2 regions of the Providencia sp. Marseille-Q8014 genome follow, and region 1 is predicted to be linked to the other one. Evidence: predicted binding sites of a transcription regulator. Region 1 holds the regulator's gene; the other holds the start of a gene.
The links. Region 1 encodes PhoB, which activates phosphate uptake and scavenging genes when phosphate is short. Its sites were predicted from a motif close to CTGTCATAAAACTGNCNNAT; they were not measured.

Region 1 (5,740 bases):
TTTAGTTGTTGATATTTGCGTTCAAGGACAGCGAAATCCTGCAACAATTGTTGTTGTATGGCGAGTTGTTGCTGAAGCTCAGCAATGAATTGTTCAACAACAACATCTGTCATCTCTAATTGAGGCGCTAAGGCTTGTTGGCAAGCGGTTACCCATTGCTGATGTAAGTTGCCTTCTTGGGCAATTAATTGTTGTTGTGATCTTTGGTTCTCAGCTTGACGCTGGATTTCTTGTTGTTTCAGTGAATGCTGGGCCATCTGCGTTTGCTTTAACTCTTCTAATTGCTTGGTTAGCTCAGCTAATCGCTGTTCCGTTTGCGTCGGCGCAATGGCTTGATACTGTTCAATCGAAGGATGCTCAGTCGACCCGCACAAAGGACAAGGCTCGCCCGAGAGTAATTGCTGCCGTTCCTTTTCCAAACTGACGATTTTTTGTTCTAAGCGTAACCGTGCAGTCAAGTCTGCTAAATGTGGCTGAAGATGATTAATTTGTGTTTCAGTGAGTTGAATTTGTTGTTCAGCTTGAGAGATAGACTGAGTAATTTCATCTTGTTGGCTTTGTTTTTGCTTTAATTGTTTCTGTTGTTCCTGCCATTGCGATAATAATAAAGGCAATAGTTGGGCATGTTGCAATCTTGTTCGCAGCTGTTCTATTGCGTGATTAAGCTGCTCAACATCGTGTTTGTTCTGCCACGCTAAATAGTGTGCTTCAACTGCTTGATAGGTCATCGTCTCTTGTTCGAGCTGTTGTTGAGTTTGCGTATTTTGCTCAACTTGCTGCTGTTGCTCGGCGGACAAGGTTAACTGCTCTTGCGTTAAAGCTTGATGTTTTTGTTTTAATGCCAGTACGCGTTGATTTAACTCATCAATAGAGTGGCCTTGTTGGCGCCATAATCCAATTTGTTGCAGAATGCGGGCATCTTGTGCATTTTGTTCTAGGTAATGCTGAATGTGTTGTTGTTCTGTATTTGCCAGTTTAGCCTGCTGTTGGGCATCGGAAATTAAGGCCTGTTTTGAACGATATTCAGCTTGATCTTGTGCTTGTTGCTCTGAAACTTCCCTAATCTGCTGATGTAAATGAGCGATCTCATTGTCCAGAGGGCGAACTTGACTATCGATCAACAAGGTTTGTTGCTGCACGTAAGCTTGATGTTGCTTGTCTTTATCTTGTGCCTGCGTGAGCTGCATTTGCAACGGGGTGAGTTGTTGGTGTTGATGTTCGATATGCTGTAAAAGCTGGCGCTGTTTTTCAGTGAGTTCATTCAGGGATTGTTGTTGGCGCTCTAAATCTAGCCATAGCGGTCGCATACTCTCTGCTGGTAAGTTGTTTGCCAGTTTTTTTAGTTTAGGCTGTGCATCGTTGTAGGCTTGTTCTGCCTGTTGTTTTTCATATTGTAATTGGCTCAAACGCGCCGCTAATTGTTGCCGACGTTGCTGCCAATATAAGGCCTGTTGATATTGGGCGCGTGTATCATTTAGCTGGCTTTCTTGGCTAGCCAAATGCGTTTGCTGGGCGACGAATGCTTGATGTTCACTCTCGGTAAGTAAATGAATGCTTTGTGCGCGAGTTTTTAACAGCTCTAAATCATGTTTAACTTGCTTATGCTGACGGTAGATATAGCTGGACACTTGGCTATAAATCTCGGTTCCTGTGATCTCTTCTAATAAGTCAGCGCGTTCTTTTTCGCTAGCATTTAAGAAGGCGGCAAAATCACCCTGTGATAATAAGATCGATTTGGTAAAACGTTCAAAATCGAGTCCTGTCACCTGAATGATTTTTTCTCTTACCTCACTGATTTTCTCAGCAATAATTTTACCGTCATCGCTAGTTGCTAACTCCGCTTTTGGAGATTGCAGCTTACCTTCAGGTTTATTACCCGCTCGGCGTTGACTCCAAAATGCGCGATAAGCAATACCTTTTACTTCAAATTCAACCTCAGCCAAGCAGTCACCAGTATGACGTGTCATGAGTTCGTTTTGGCTGGCAGATAAAGTGCTCAAGCGAGGCGTTTGATGGTAGAGCGCCAAACAAATAGCATCCAGCAATGTTGTTTTGCCTGCCCCTGTTGGGCCAGTAATCGCAAACAGTCCCTGACTAGCAAACGGTTCTTGGGTAAAGTCTATTTTCCATTCGCCTTTAAGGGAGTTAATATTTTTTAAACGTAAGCTCAAGATTTTCATGCGTCTCCCTCTAATTCAGCGCGTAGTGCTTCGCAGGATTGCCTAAAGAGTAATAATAGGCGTTGTTCCTTCTCTTTATCGTCCAACGCTTCCTCTGCTAAACGACGTAAAAAAACCTCTTCTACAGTGAGCTCATTTAAGGTTTCATTAGCTATCGTCACAGACTGACCTTGTTGTTTACGCGCACGGCGTAATAAAACCACCTCAACAGGTAAATCCTTGACTAAGACCTCTATACGTTGTTGGATATCCGCAAGATAGTCTTGCGATGCGACTTCAATATCTAACCAAATAGGTGGGGTGTCAGGCGTATGTTTTAATGTCTTTAATTGCTTTTCAATGTCAGCAAGTGAGCCTTTTAATGTTTGTAGTGGCTGAAATAGAGGAATAGGGAGTTGACAAATTTGTGAGATTTGATGGCCGTCAAACTCCACCATACAGACACTTTTTTGTTGCTGAGCCTCATCAAAACTTAGAGCAATAGGAGAGCCAGAGTAACGGATATGTTGCTGTCCCCCAATCGTTTGTGGGCGGTGAATATGCCCTAATGCGATGTAATCAGCAGGAGGAAATGCGCCGGAAGGGAATGCATCCAAGCTACCAATATAGATATCGCGCACAGAATCGGACACTTCGGCGCCGACAACCGTTAGGTGGCCAGTGGCAATAATAGGGATATCTAATCCGAGTGATGCCCGTTGTTGTACTGCTAGTTGATAGCTATTTTGGTAATACTCGCTAATCGCGGTCTGTAGTGATAGCTGTTTTTCTTCGCTGCTTTGTCCTGCCACGCTCAATTGAATATCTCTTGGTCGTAGAAAAGGAATGGCACAAAGTAGTGCCCCAGGTTGGCCTTGTGCATTTTTTAAGGTGATCACCTGTGGATGGCTGCCAGAGGTGACAACCTGGGTATTTAAATACGCAAGCAACGAGCTGGTTTCGTTTAAGACCGAAACGGAATCATGATTACCACTCAGTATGACTAGCTGGCAGCCAGTTTGTTGGAGTGACACAACGAATTGGTTGTAAAGTTCTCTCGCATAGCTAGGCGGGGAGCCTGTGTCAAAAATATCTCCGGCAACGATCACGGCATTCACTTGGTATTGTTTAACTTGCTCAATCAGCCAAGTTAAAAAGTGTTGATGCTCAACAGCTCGGTTTTTGGTGAAAAAATATTGGCCAAGGTGCCAGTCGGAGGTATGAATGATACGCATAAGGGCTGATTCCTGCTGCTTGATAGAGTTGCGATGATGAGTATACCTTATTAGAGGTCGTTAATGGCAATATCAGAACAAATAGCGAATTGAGTGGGAAGAGGTGTTAGGCATATTGCCCAGTAGATGATGATGCCGTATGAAGATAAATCCATTCACGGCATTATGTATGACAAGTTTATTTCACTAAAATGACAATTTACCACTAATATAGAAAAGAGTCGTGTCATTGGATGACGGGATTCATAATTCTGTCATAAAAGTGACGCATAATGGTTTCACTTTTAATAATCTCTTCTTATTTACAGGATTAATCATGGCAAGACGCATTCTAGTTGTTGAAGATGAAGCGCCCATCCGAGAAATGGTTTGTTTTGTACTGGAGCAGAATGGTTTTCAGTCTATTGAAGCTGATGATTATGATTCCGCGATTGCGCAGTTGGTTGACCCATTACCTGACCTAGTTCTATTGGATTGGATGATCCCTGGCGGATCCGGTATTCAAGTGATTAAGCACATGAAACGTGACAGTGATACTCGCGATGTTCCTGTGATGATGCTAACAGCAAGGGGAGAAGAAGAAGATCGCGTAAAGGGATTGGAAGTTGGTGCAGATGACTATCTAATCAAGCCTTTTTCGCCTAAAGAGTTAGTCGCGCGAGTAAAAGCCATTTTACGCCGTATTTCGCCAATGGCGACTGAAGATATTATTGAAATGAATGGGTTAACACTCGACCCAACGTCTCACCGCGTTAGCAGTAACGATGTGCCTATTGATATGGGGCCAACGGAATATAAATTATTGCATTTCTTTATGACTCACCCCGAACGCGTATATAGCCGTGAACAGTTACTTAATTATGTGTGGGGGGCGAATGTGTATGTTGAAGATAGAACGGTTGATGTTCATATTCGTCGTCTCAGAAAAGCATTAGAGACGGAAGGACATGATAAAATGGTTCAAACGGTTCGTGGCACTGGCTATCGCTTTTCAGTGCGCTACTGAGAAATAACAGGAGATTCCAGTTTGCTTGAACGCTTATCATGGAAGCAGCTAGTTTGGGGGCTGTTTTTATTTATCTTACCAGCCTTAATATTGTCTATTTTCATCGGCCATCTAGCATGGCTTTTAGTGATTTCATTGGCGGCGGCCTTAATTTGGCATAGCTATAACCTGATGAAGCTTTCATATTGGTTATGGCTTGATCGCAGTATGCTTCCACCTGATGGCAAAGGGGGATGGGAACCCATATTTTATGGCATCTACCAACTTCAACAACGAAACCGTAAACGCCGTCGTGAATTAGGCCAATTGATTAAACGCTTTCGCAGTGGGGCAGAGTCTTTACCGGATGCGGTTGTGATGATGACTCTTGAAGGTAACATTTTTTGGTGTAATCGGCATGCCCAGCACCTATTAGGTTTTCGTTGGCCGGAAGATAGCGGGCAACCTATTTTTAATTTATTGCGCTATCCTGACTTTAGTCGGTATTTCACGTTACAAAATTATGAACAAGCGTTAACGATAGAGTTAAACAGTGGCGCTATTGTCGAATTTCGTATCTTGCCTTATAGCGAAGACCAGCTCCTAATGGTGGCTCGTGATGTCACTGAAAAGCGTCGCTTAGAAAAATCGCGTAGAGATTTCTTTGCGAACGTTAGTCATGAGCTACGGACACCGTTGACAGTCATTCAAGGGTATCTTGAAGTATTGGAAGACCAAGAAAATACTTCTCCGGCAAATAAAAAAGCCTTGATGGTGATGCAAGAGCAAGCACATCGGATGGATAATTTAGTGAAACAATTACTGCAATTATCTCGTATTGAAGTCGCGCCTCATATCAATTTAGATGAACAAGTGAATATTCCGGTCATTTTAAAAATGATAGAGCAGGAGGCGATAAGTTTAAGCCAAGGCCGACAGCAATTGGTATTTTCAGTGGATGAAAAGTTACGTGTTTATGGTAATGAAGAGCAATTACGTAGTGCAGTAGCGAACCTTGTCTATAATGCCATTATGCACACACCGGAAGGGACGACAATTCGTGTAGGTTGGCAAAAAACACATAATGGCGCGCGCTTTAGTGTGACAGATAATGGTGCAGGGATCCCCGCAGAGCATATTCCTCGCTTAACGGAACGTTTTTATCGTGTTGATAAAGCGAGGTCTCGCCAAACTGGTGGGGGGACGGGGTTAGGTCTTGCTATCGTTAAGCATGCTTTGCAGCATCATAACAGCCAGTTAGTGATAACCAGTCAGTTAGGCAAGGGGAGTGAATTCTCATTTACCTTACCGCCAGTGTTAATTGTCGTAGATAAAAAGGCGAATAAAACAGCATAAAGAGG
Region 2 (5,740 bases), 120 kb from region 1:
ATCTTTAGTATCAGCGGATTAATGATGCCTTTCCATGCTTCTGTTGAAGGGTGGTTTGGACTCGGTTTAAATGTTGCGGACCCGACATTAGTATTGAGCTTTGTTGGTATGGCAATGTTCATGTTTGTGGGTTGTGAGTTGGTGACACCAATGGCACCTGAAATTAAGAATTCAGCCAAAGTGATCCCTCGTGCTATGGCAACTGGGTTATGTGGTGTCGCTTTCTGTATGTTCTTATTTGGTGCGGCCATGACTAATCAAGTTGAAAACGTTATTGTGGACCCTGCGAATAATATTAGTTTGTTAGAAACCCCAATGGCGATCCCTGCCTTTGCTGGTCAAGTCTTTGGTGATATTGGTAAATATTGGATTGGTATTGCGTTATTGTTAGCGGGTGGAGCAACGATTAATACCCTGATGGCGGCAGTGCCTCGTATTCTTTATGGTATGGCTCTTGATGGTGCATTACCGCGTATTTTTGCTTATCTGCACCCTCGTTTTAAGACACCGGTTTTTGGGATTTTGGTTGCGGTAATGATCCCTTGTTTACATACATTCGCAATTCAAGGTGATTTAGATAGGATCATTCCGCTCGTGCTAGCAGCCGTCTGTTCATGGGGAACCGCCTATTTATTAGTTACGATTTCGGTTATTTCACTGCGCATTCGTCGCCCTGATTTGCACCGTGCTTATCGTTCGCCGTTTTTCCCAATTCCACAAATTATTTCTAGTGTCGGGATTATTTTAGCGATCGTCTATATTACGCCACCAGGTATGAACAAGTCAGATGTGTATATTCCCTTTATTATTATGTTAGGGCTAACCGCAAGCTATGCTTTAATTTGGACCGTGTTTGTGCAAAAAGTGAATCCGTTTAAACCGGTTTCAGTTGAGCAGGTGTTATCCAGTACATTTACCGAAGAAGAGTTGAAGGGGGTGAAAGTTGAACCATTACGCAACCTCGCCTAAATGCTCTATTTGGCAACGTTTAAGTAAAAAACGTCTACCCGCTGGCTATCAACAAGGCTTAACACTGAATAGACTAGAGCGTGATATTTTACCGTATCAATGTGAATGGGGAGCTCCGGGGGAGCTCCTGATACATCCACACGGTGAACTGACTGTTCAAGTGACAGAACGCGTTAAAACGTTATTTATGGCTTTTATTGTATTTAGCCGCTTTTCTGTGACTGGGCATTGTGGTGAGGCTATCAATGCACAGATTTCGGTGAAAACCACGGGGAGTTTACGCCGTAAACATATTCACTTTGTCTCTAAAGATGAAGAAGGGCAAAAACTCATTAGTTTATTGCAACAGTATCCGATCATTTCGCAAACGTTAGCCGAGCTCGATTTTAATGATTGTCATTTGCATATTCGTAATGGTGTTTGGTCTTGTGAGATAGAACCTTTTACCGCTTCAGAGCTGGTGTGCCGAATTCCTGCAACACGCCGCTATTTACGTTTAACGCCGGAACAAAGGCATCGTTTATTGAGTGTGTTGCAATTGTTCCACCAATTTATGGAAAAACATTATCTCAATCATTGAGTTTGAAATATTAATTTGATAGTAATGTTCGCTATTAAATTAGCTCTCAATGGAAGTTGATGTGAAATCGTTACCTTTAATTGGTTGTATTTTATTTTCGTCATCTGCGATGGCGGCGGTATCGGAGTGTATTCGTTTAGATGAATTATCTTCTTCTATTCAGGGTATTCATGATAGTGAAGGTCATAGCTGTTTATTCGTTGAAATTTCTGATAAACAGTATATCCGCCAAGAGGGGGATGGGATCTCAGATATCGTACTTACTGACAGTACTAAAACACCAATCCGTGTACTGCTGCAAAAAATGCCACACGCAGAGCCTCACTCCGTCTCTTATATTGTCCCTGCTCAGGGGCAATATTATCTCAATTTACAGGGCGCCCCTGCTCAGCCATGGAATCTTAAATTCAACTTATCGAATTACCAGCCTTTGGCGATTGAGGCAGAAAATAAAATTGATAGCCCTAAGTTACAGGCATTGATTGATAAACACCTGAAGGAGAAAACGACAGATGCTTTTTGGCGAGAGGTGAAAGAGCAGGGCATCCCGCTCGTTGAGGAGTATAAGAAAGGGCAGCAGAAAGTCACTTTTTTATGGCGTGGAGCAAAAGCGAATGCTTATATTTTAGGTGCCCCTTCAGGTAACCATGAGACCATGGCTCATATACCGAATACGGATATTTGGTACCGCACTTTTATCGTGCCGAATGATACGTTATCGCAATATAAAATTGCGCCAGATGTGCCAAAAGTGACAGAAGGTGGGTTTGCGCAGCGCAAGGCAATTCTAGCAACAGCACAAGCGGATCCTTTCAACGCACAGGCGATCCCATCACTGCTAAATGATCGCTATAATCGTTTTTCATTATTGTCACTATCACCCGAAAAACGTCAATGTCACTTTGCTCAGATAGAAGGTCATCAACTTAATGGTCAATTGACATCATTTAGCTTCCACAGCAATGTGCTGAATAATGATCGACAAATTTATGTGTATCGCCCTAAGGCGGCCATGAAGCAACCTGCCGTATTCGTTTTGTTAGATGGGCAAATCTATCTACAAACATACAAAATGGCTGAATTTTTTGATAAGTGGATGTCAGAAGGAGCCATACCACCGATGTATGTGGTATTTGTCGATAGCATTAGCTCTGAGCGCAGAAATGTGGAGCTACCACCAAACGCTGAGTTCCCTGCTATGCTTGCTAAAGAGCTTATGCCTGTTTTAGCAACCAAAGGTATTCAAGCGCCTGCAAAATCCACCATTATTGCAGGGTCGAGTTATGGTGGTTTGGGGGCGACTTGGAATGCTCTGTCACATCCTGAATTATTCGGGAATGTCCTCAGTATGTCCGGTTCTTATTGGTGGGCACCTAAAGGCAAAGATCCTGAATGGCTAATCCGCGAAATCGAACAAATGTCGAAAAAACCGTTACGTTTTTATCTTGAGGCAGGGTTATTCGAACAGCGTGGTAGTTGGGGTGGGATAATCCAAAATCATTATCGATTATTGGATGTGTTAAAGCATAAAGGGTATCAAGTGGAGGCCGAAGAGCTTCCGAGTGGCCATGATTATGTTTCTTGGTGTGAAACCTTATATCAAGGGACTCGTTATTTGATGGCTGAACCACCGAAATAATAATGTCATCTATTAGTGATAGAAAATGCAAAAAGCAGTCTTTATTGGACTGCTTTTTTTGCATATTATGGCAATCGTCTTCTTTTCGACACAAAAGCGTCATTCAACTGTCATCTAGCAGGATTAGCATGCCAGTCATTATTTGAAGCAATTACATATTTAACTTCTTTTATTGGCAAGGAAATGATTATGATGAATCATTGCATGAAATCGATTCTAGCTGTAGCAGTAAGTTCAATAGTTTTTGGTAGTATTATTCCCGCCTCCGCATCCACGTCTAAAGATGATGCTGCTTTACAACACCGAGCTGCACAAGGTGATGTTACCCAATTTGGTGGTGCTCGTCGTTTAACCCAAGAACAAACAGATATTATGAAATCTGCGCTTCATAACGAGCAAGCGAAAAACGTGATTCTGTTTATTGGTGATGGTATGGGCGACTCTGAAATTACCGTCGCACGTAACTATGCAGAAGGCGCAGGTGGTTTCTTTAAAGGCATTGATGCATTGCCTATCACGGGTCAATATACTCACTATGCATTAAGTAAAAAAACACAAAAACCTGACTATGTTACCGACTCATCTGCTTCTGCAACGGCATGGTCTACTGGTGTAAAAACCTATAATGGCGCCTTAGGTGTCGATGTATTCGGTAAAGACCATGAAACCTTACTTGAGATTGCTAAACGTAATGGTAAAGCGACTGGTAATGTTACGACTTCTGAGTTGCAAGACGCGACACCTGCTGCACAATTTTCTCATGTGACAGGTCGTAAATGTTATGGACCTGAAGAAACGTCTGAAAAATGTGCAACCAATGCCTTAGAGAATGGTGGTCGTGGTTCAATCACTGAGCAACTACTGGTGACCCGCGCGGATGTCACGTTAGGGGGTGGTGCGAAGAGCTTTAAACAAGTTGCAAAAGCGGGTGATTACCAAGGTAAAACCTTAGAAGAGCAAGCAAAGGAACGTGGCTTTAATATTGTTCGTGATGCGAAATCCTTAGATGCAGTCACTGTTGCTAACCAAGACAAACCTGTTTTAGGTCTATTCCATGACGGTAATATGGCTGTTGCTTGGGAAGGCCCTAAAGCGACATATCATGGCAATATTGATAACCCGCCGCTTGAGTGTAAACCGAATTCTAAGTTAGATCCAAATGCGCCAACGTTGGCTCAAATGACTAAAAAAGCGATCGAGTTATTAGAAGTTAACCCTAATGGTTTCTTCTTACAGGTTGAGAGTGCTTCCATCGATAAAAAGAATCATAGCGCGAATCCATGTGGTCAAATTGGTGAAACAGTGGCATTGGATGAGGCCGTACAGGTTGGTTTAGAGTTTGCGAAAAAACATGGGGACACACTAATTATTGTGACAGCTGACCATGCTCACTCTAGCCAAATTGTTCCTCAAGGCGTTAAAGCACCTGGCTTGACTCAAGCTCTGATTACAAAAGATGGTTCCGTCATGGTCGTTAACTACGGTAACTCTGAAACGGAGTCGCAGGAGCATACTGGCACTCAATTACGCGTTGCAGCATATGGCCCACATGCTGCTAACGTCATGGGATTGACTGACCAAACCGATTTGTTCTTTACCATGCGTGATGCCATGGGATTGAAACAATAAACCAACCCTGTAAGCTAAACCCTCTATGATAGGAAGTTGTAGAGGGTTTTTTTATTTGTTGTCTTATCTTCTTTCCCTCGATTTACGCTCTCTTACATTAACTGTTTTGCGTTAATTCATCGATTCAGGTATAAAAAATTATTAGGTGTTTGAGTTCGTTTGAGCTGATTATGAGAGATTAAACGGCTCTATCACCAATACAACGACTGAGTAATTTGTTGTTAACTTTTTGAAAAACAATAAAAACAAGGTATGATTGTACGATTTCATTTAATAAGATAATGTTTTTAGTTATCTAATTAGCTCATCCATCAAGAGTGAGGAAGGCTATTTTCTTCCGCTAAAAAACACTCATATAGTTTTTATCACCATTGTCTTAACTATAACAAATATCACGTCATAGGGTTTCAATGCTGGCACTTTTACATCTTTTATCATCTGTCGCATTGCTGGTTTGGGGGACTCATATTGTCCGTACCGGTATTATGCGGGTTTTTGGTGCTGATCTACGCCGAATTTTAGGGAAAAGCGTCAATCGAAGAACAAGCGCCTTTCTTTCTGGTGTAGGGGTCACCGCATTAGTTCAAAGCAGTAATGCAACAGCATTACTTGTGATCTCTTTTGTTTCTCAGGGGCTAATTTCATTAACGCCTGCAATGGTTATTATGCTTGGTGCCGATGTCGGGACGGCGTTAATGGCGAGGGTGTTAACTTTTGATCTCTCTTGGTTATCGCCTCTGTTAATTCTGGTCGGGGTATCAACCTTTTTGAGCCAGAAGAAAAATAGGGCGGGTCAAATTGGGCGCGTTGGTATTGGGTTAGGCTTAATTTTACTTGCACTACAGTTAATTGTGGCATCGGCAGAGCCGATTACTCATGCTGACGCAGTGAAAGCTATCTTTACCTCGTTGAGTGGCGATGTG

Region 2: the regulator PhoB is predicted to act here: its motif matches at 3,285-3,304, upstream of phoA (alkaline phosphatase).

The regions. Positions count from the first base shown of each region.
Region 1 covers NZ_CBCOPT010000001.1:801,946-807,685, forward strand. The annotation lists gene ACWPW6_RS03415 (AAA family ATPase) at 1-2,180, opposite strand, end outside; gene sbcD (exonuclease subunit SbcD) at 2,177-3,394, opposite strand; gene phoB (phosphate regulon transcriptional regulator PhoB) at 3,711-4,400, shown strand; gene phoR (phosphate regulon sensor histidine kinase PhoR) at 4,422-5,735, shown strand.
Region 2 covers NZ_CBCOPT010000001.1:682,225-687,964, forward strand. The annotation lists gene ACWPW6_RS02915 (APC family permease) at 1-969, shown strand, start outside; gene ACWPW6_RS02920 (DUF3156 family protein) at 944-1,549, shown strand; gene ACWPW6_RS02925 (alpha/beta hydrolase-fold protein) at 1,611-3,188, shown strand; gene phoA (alkaline phosphatase) at 3,378-4,817, shown strand; gene ACWPW6_RS02935 (Na/Pi cotransporter family protein) at 5,228-5,740, shown strand, end outside.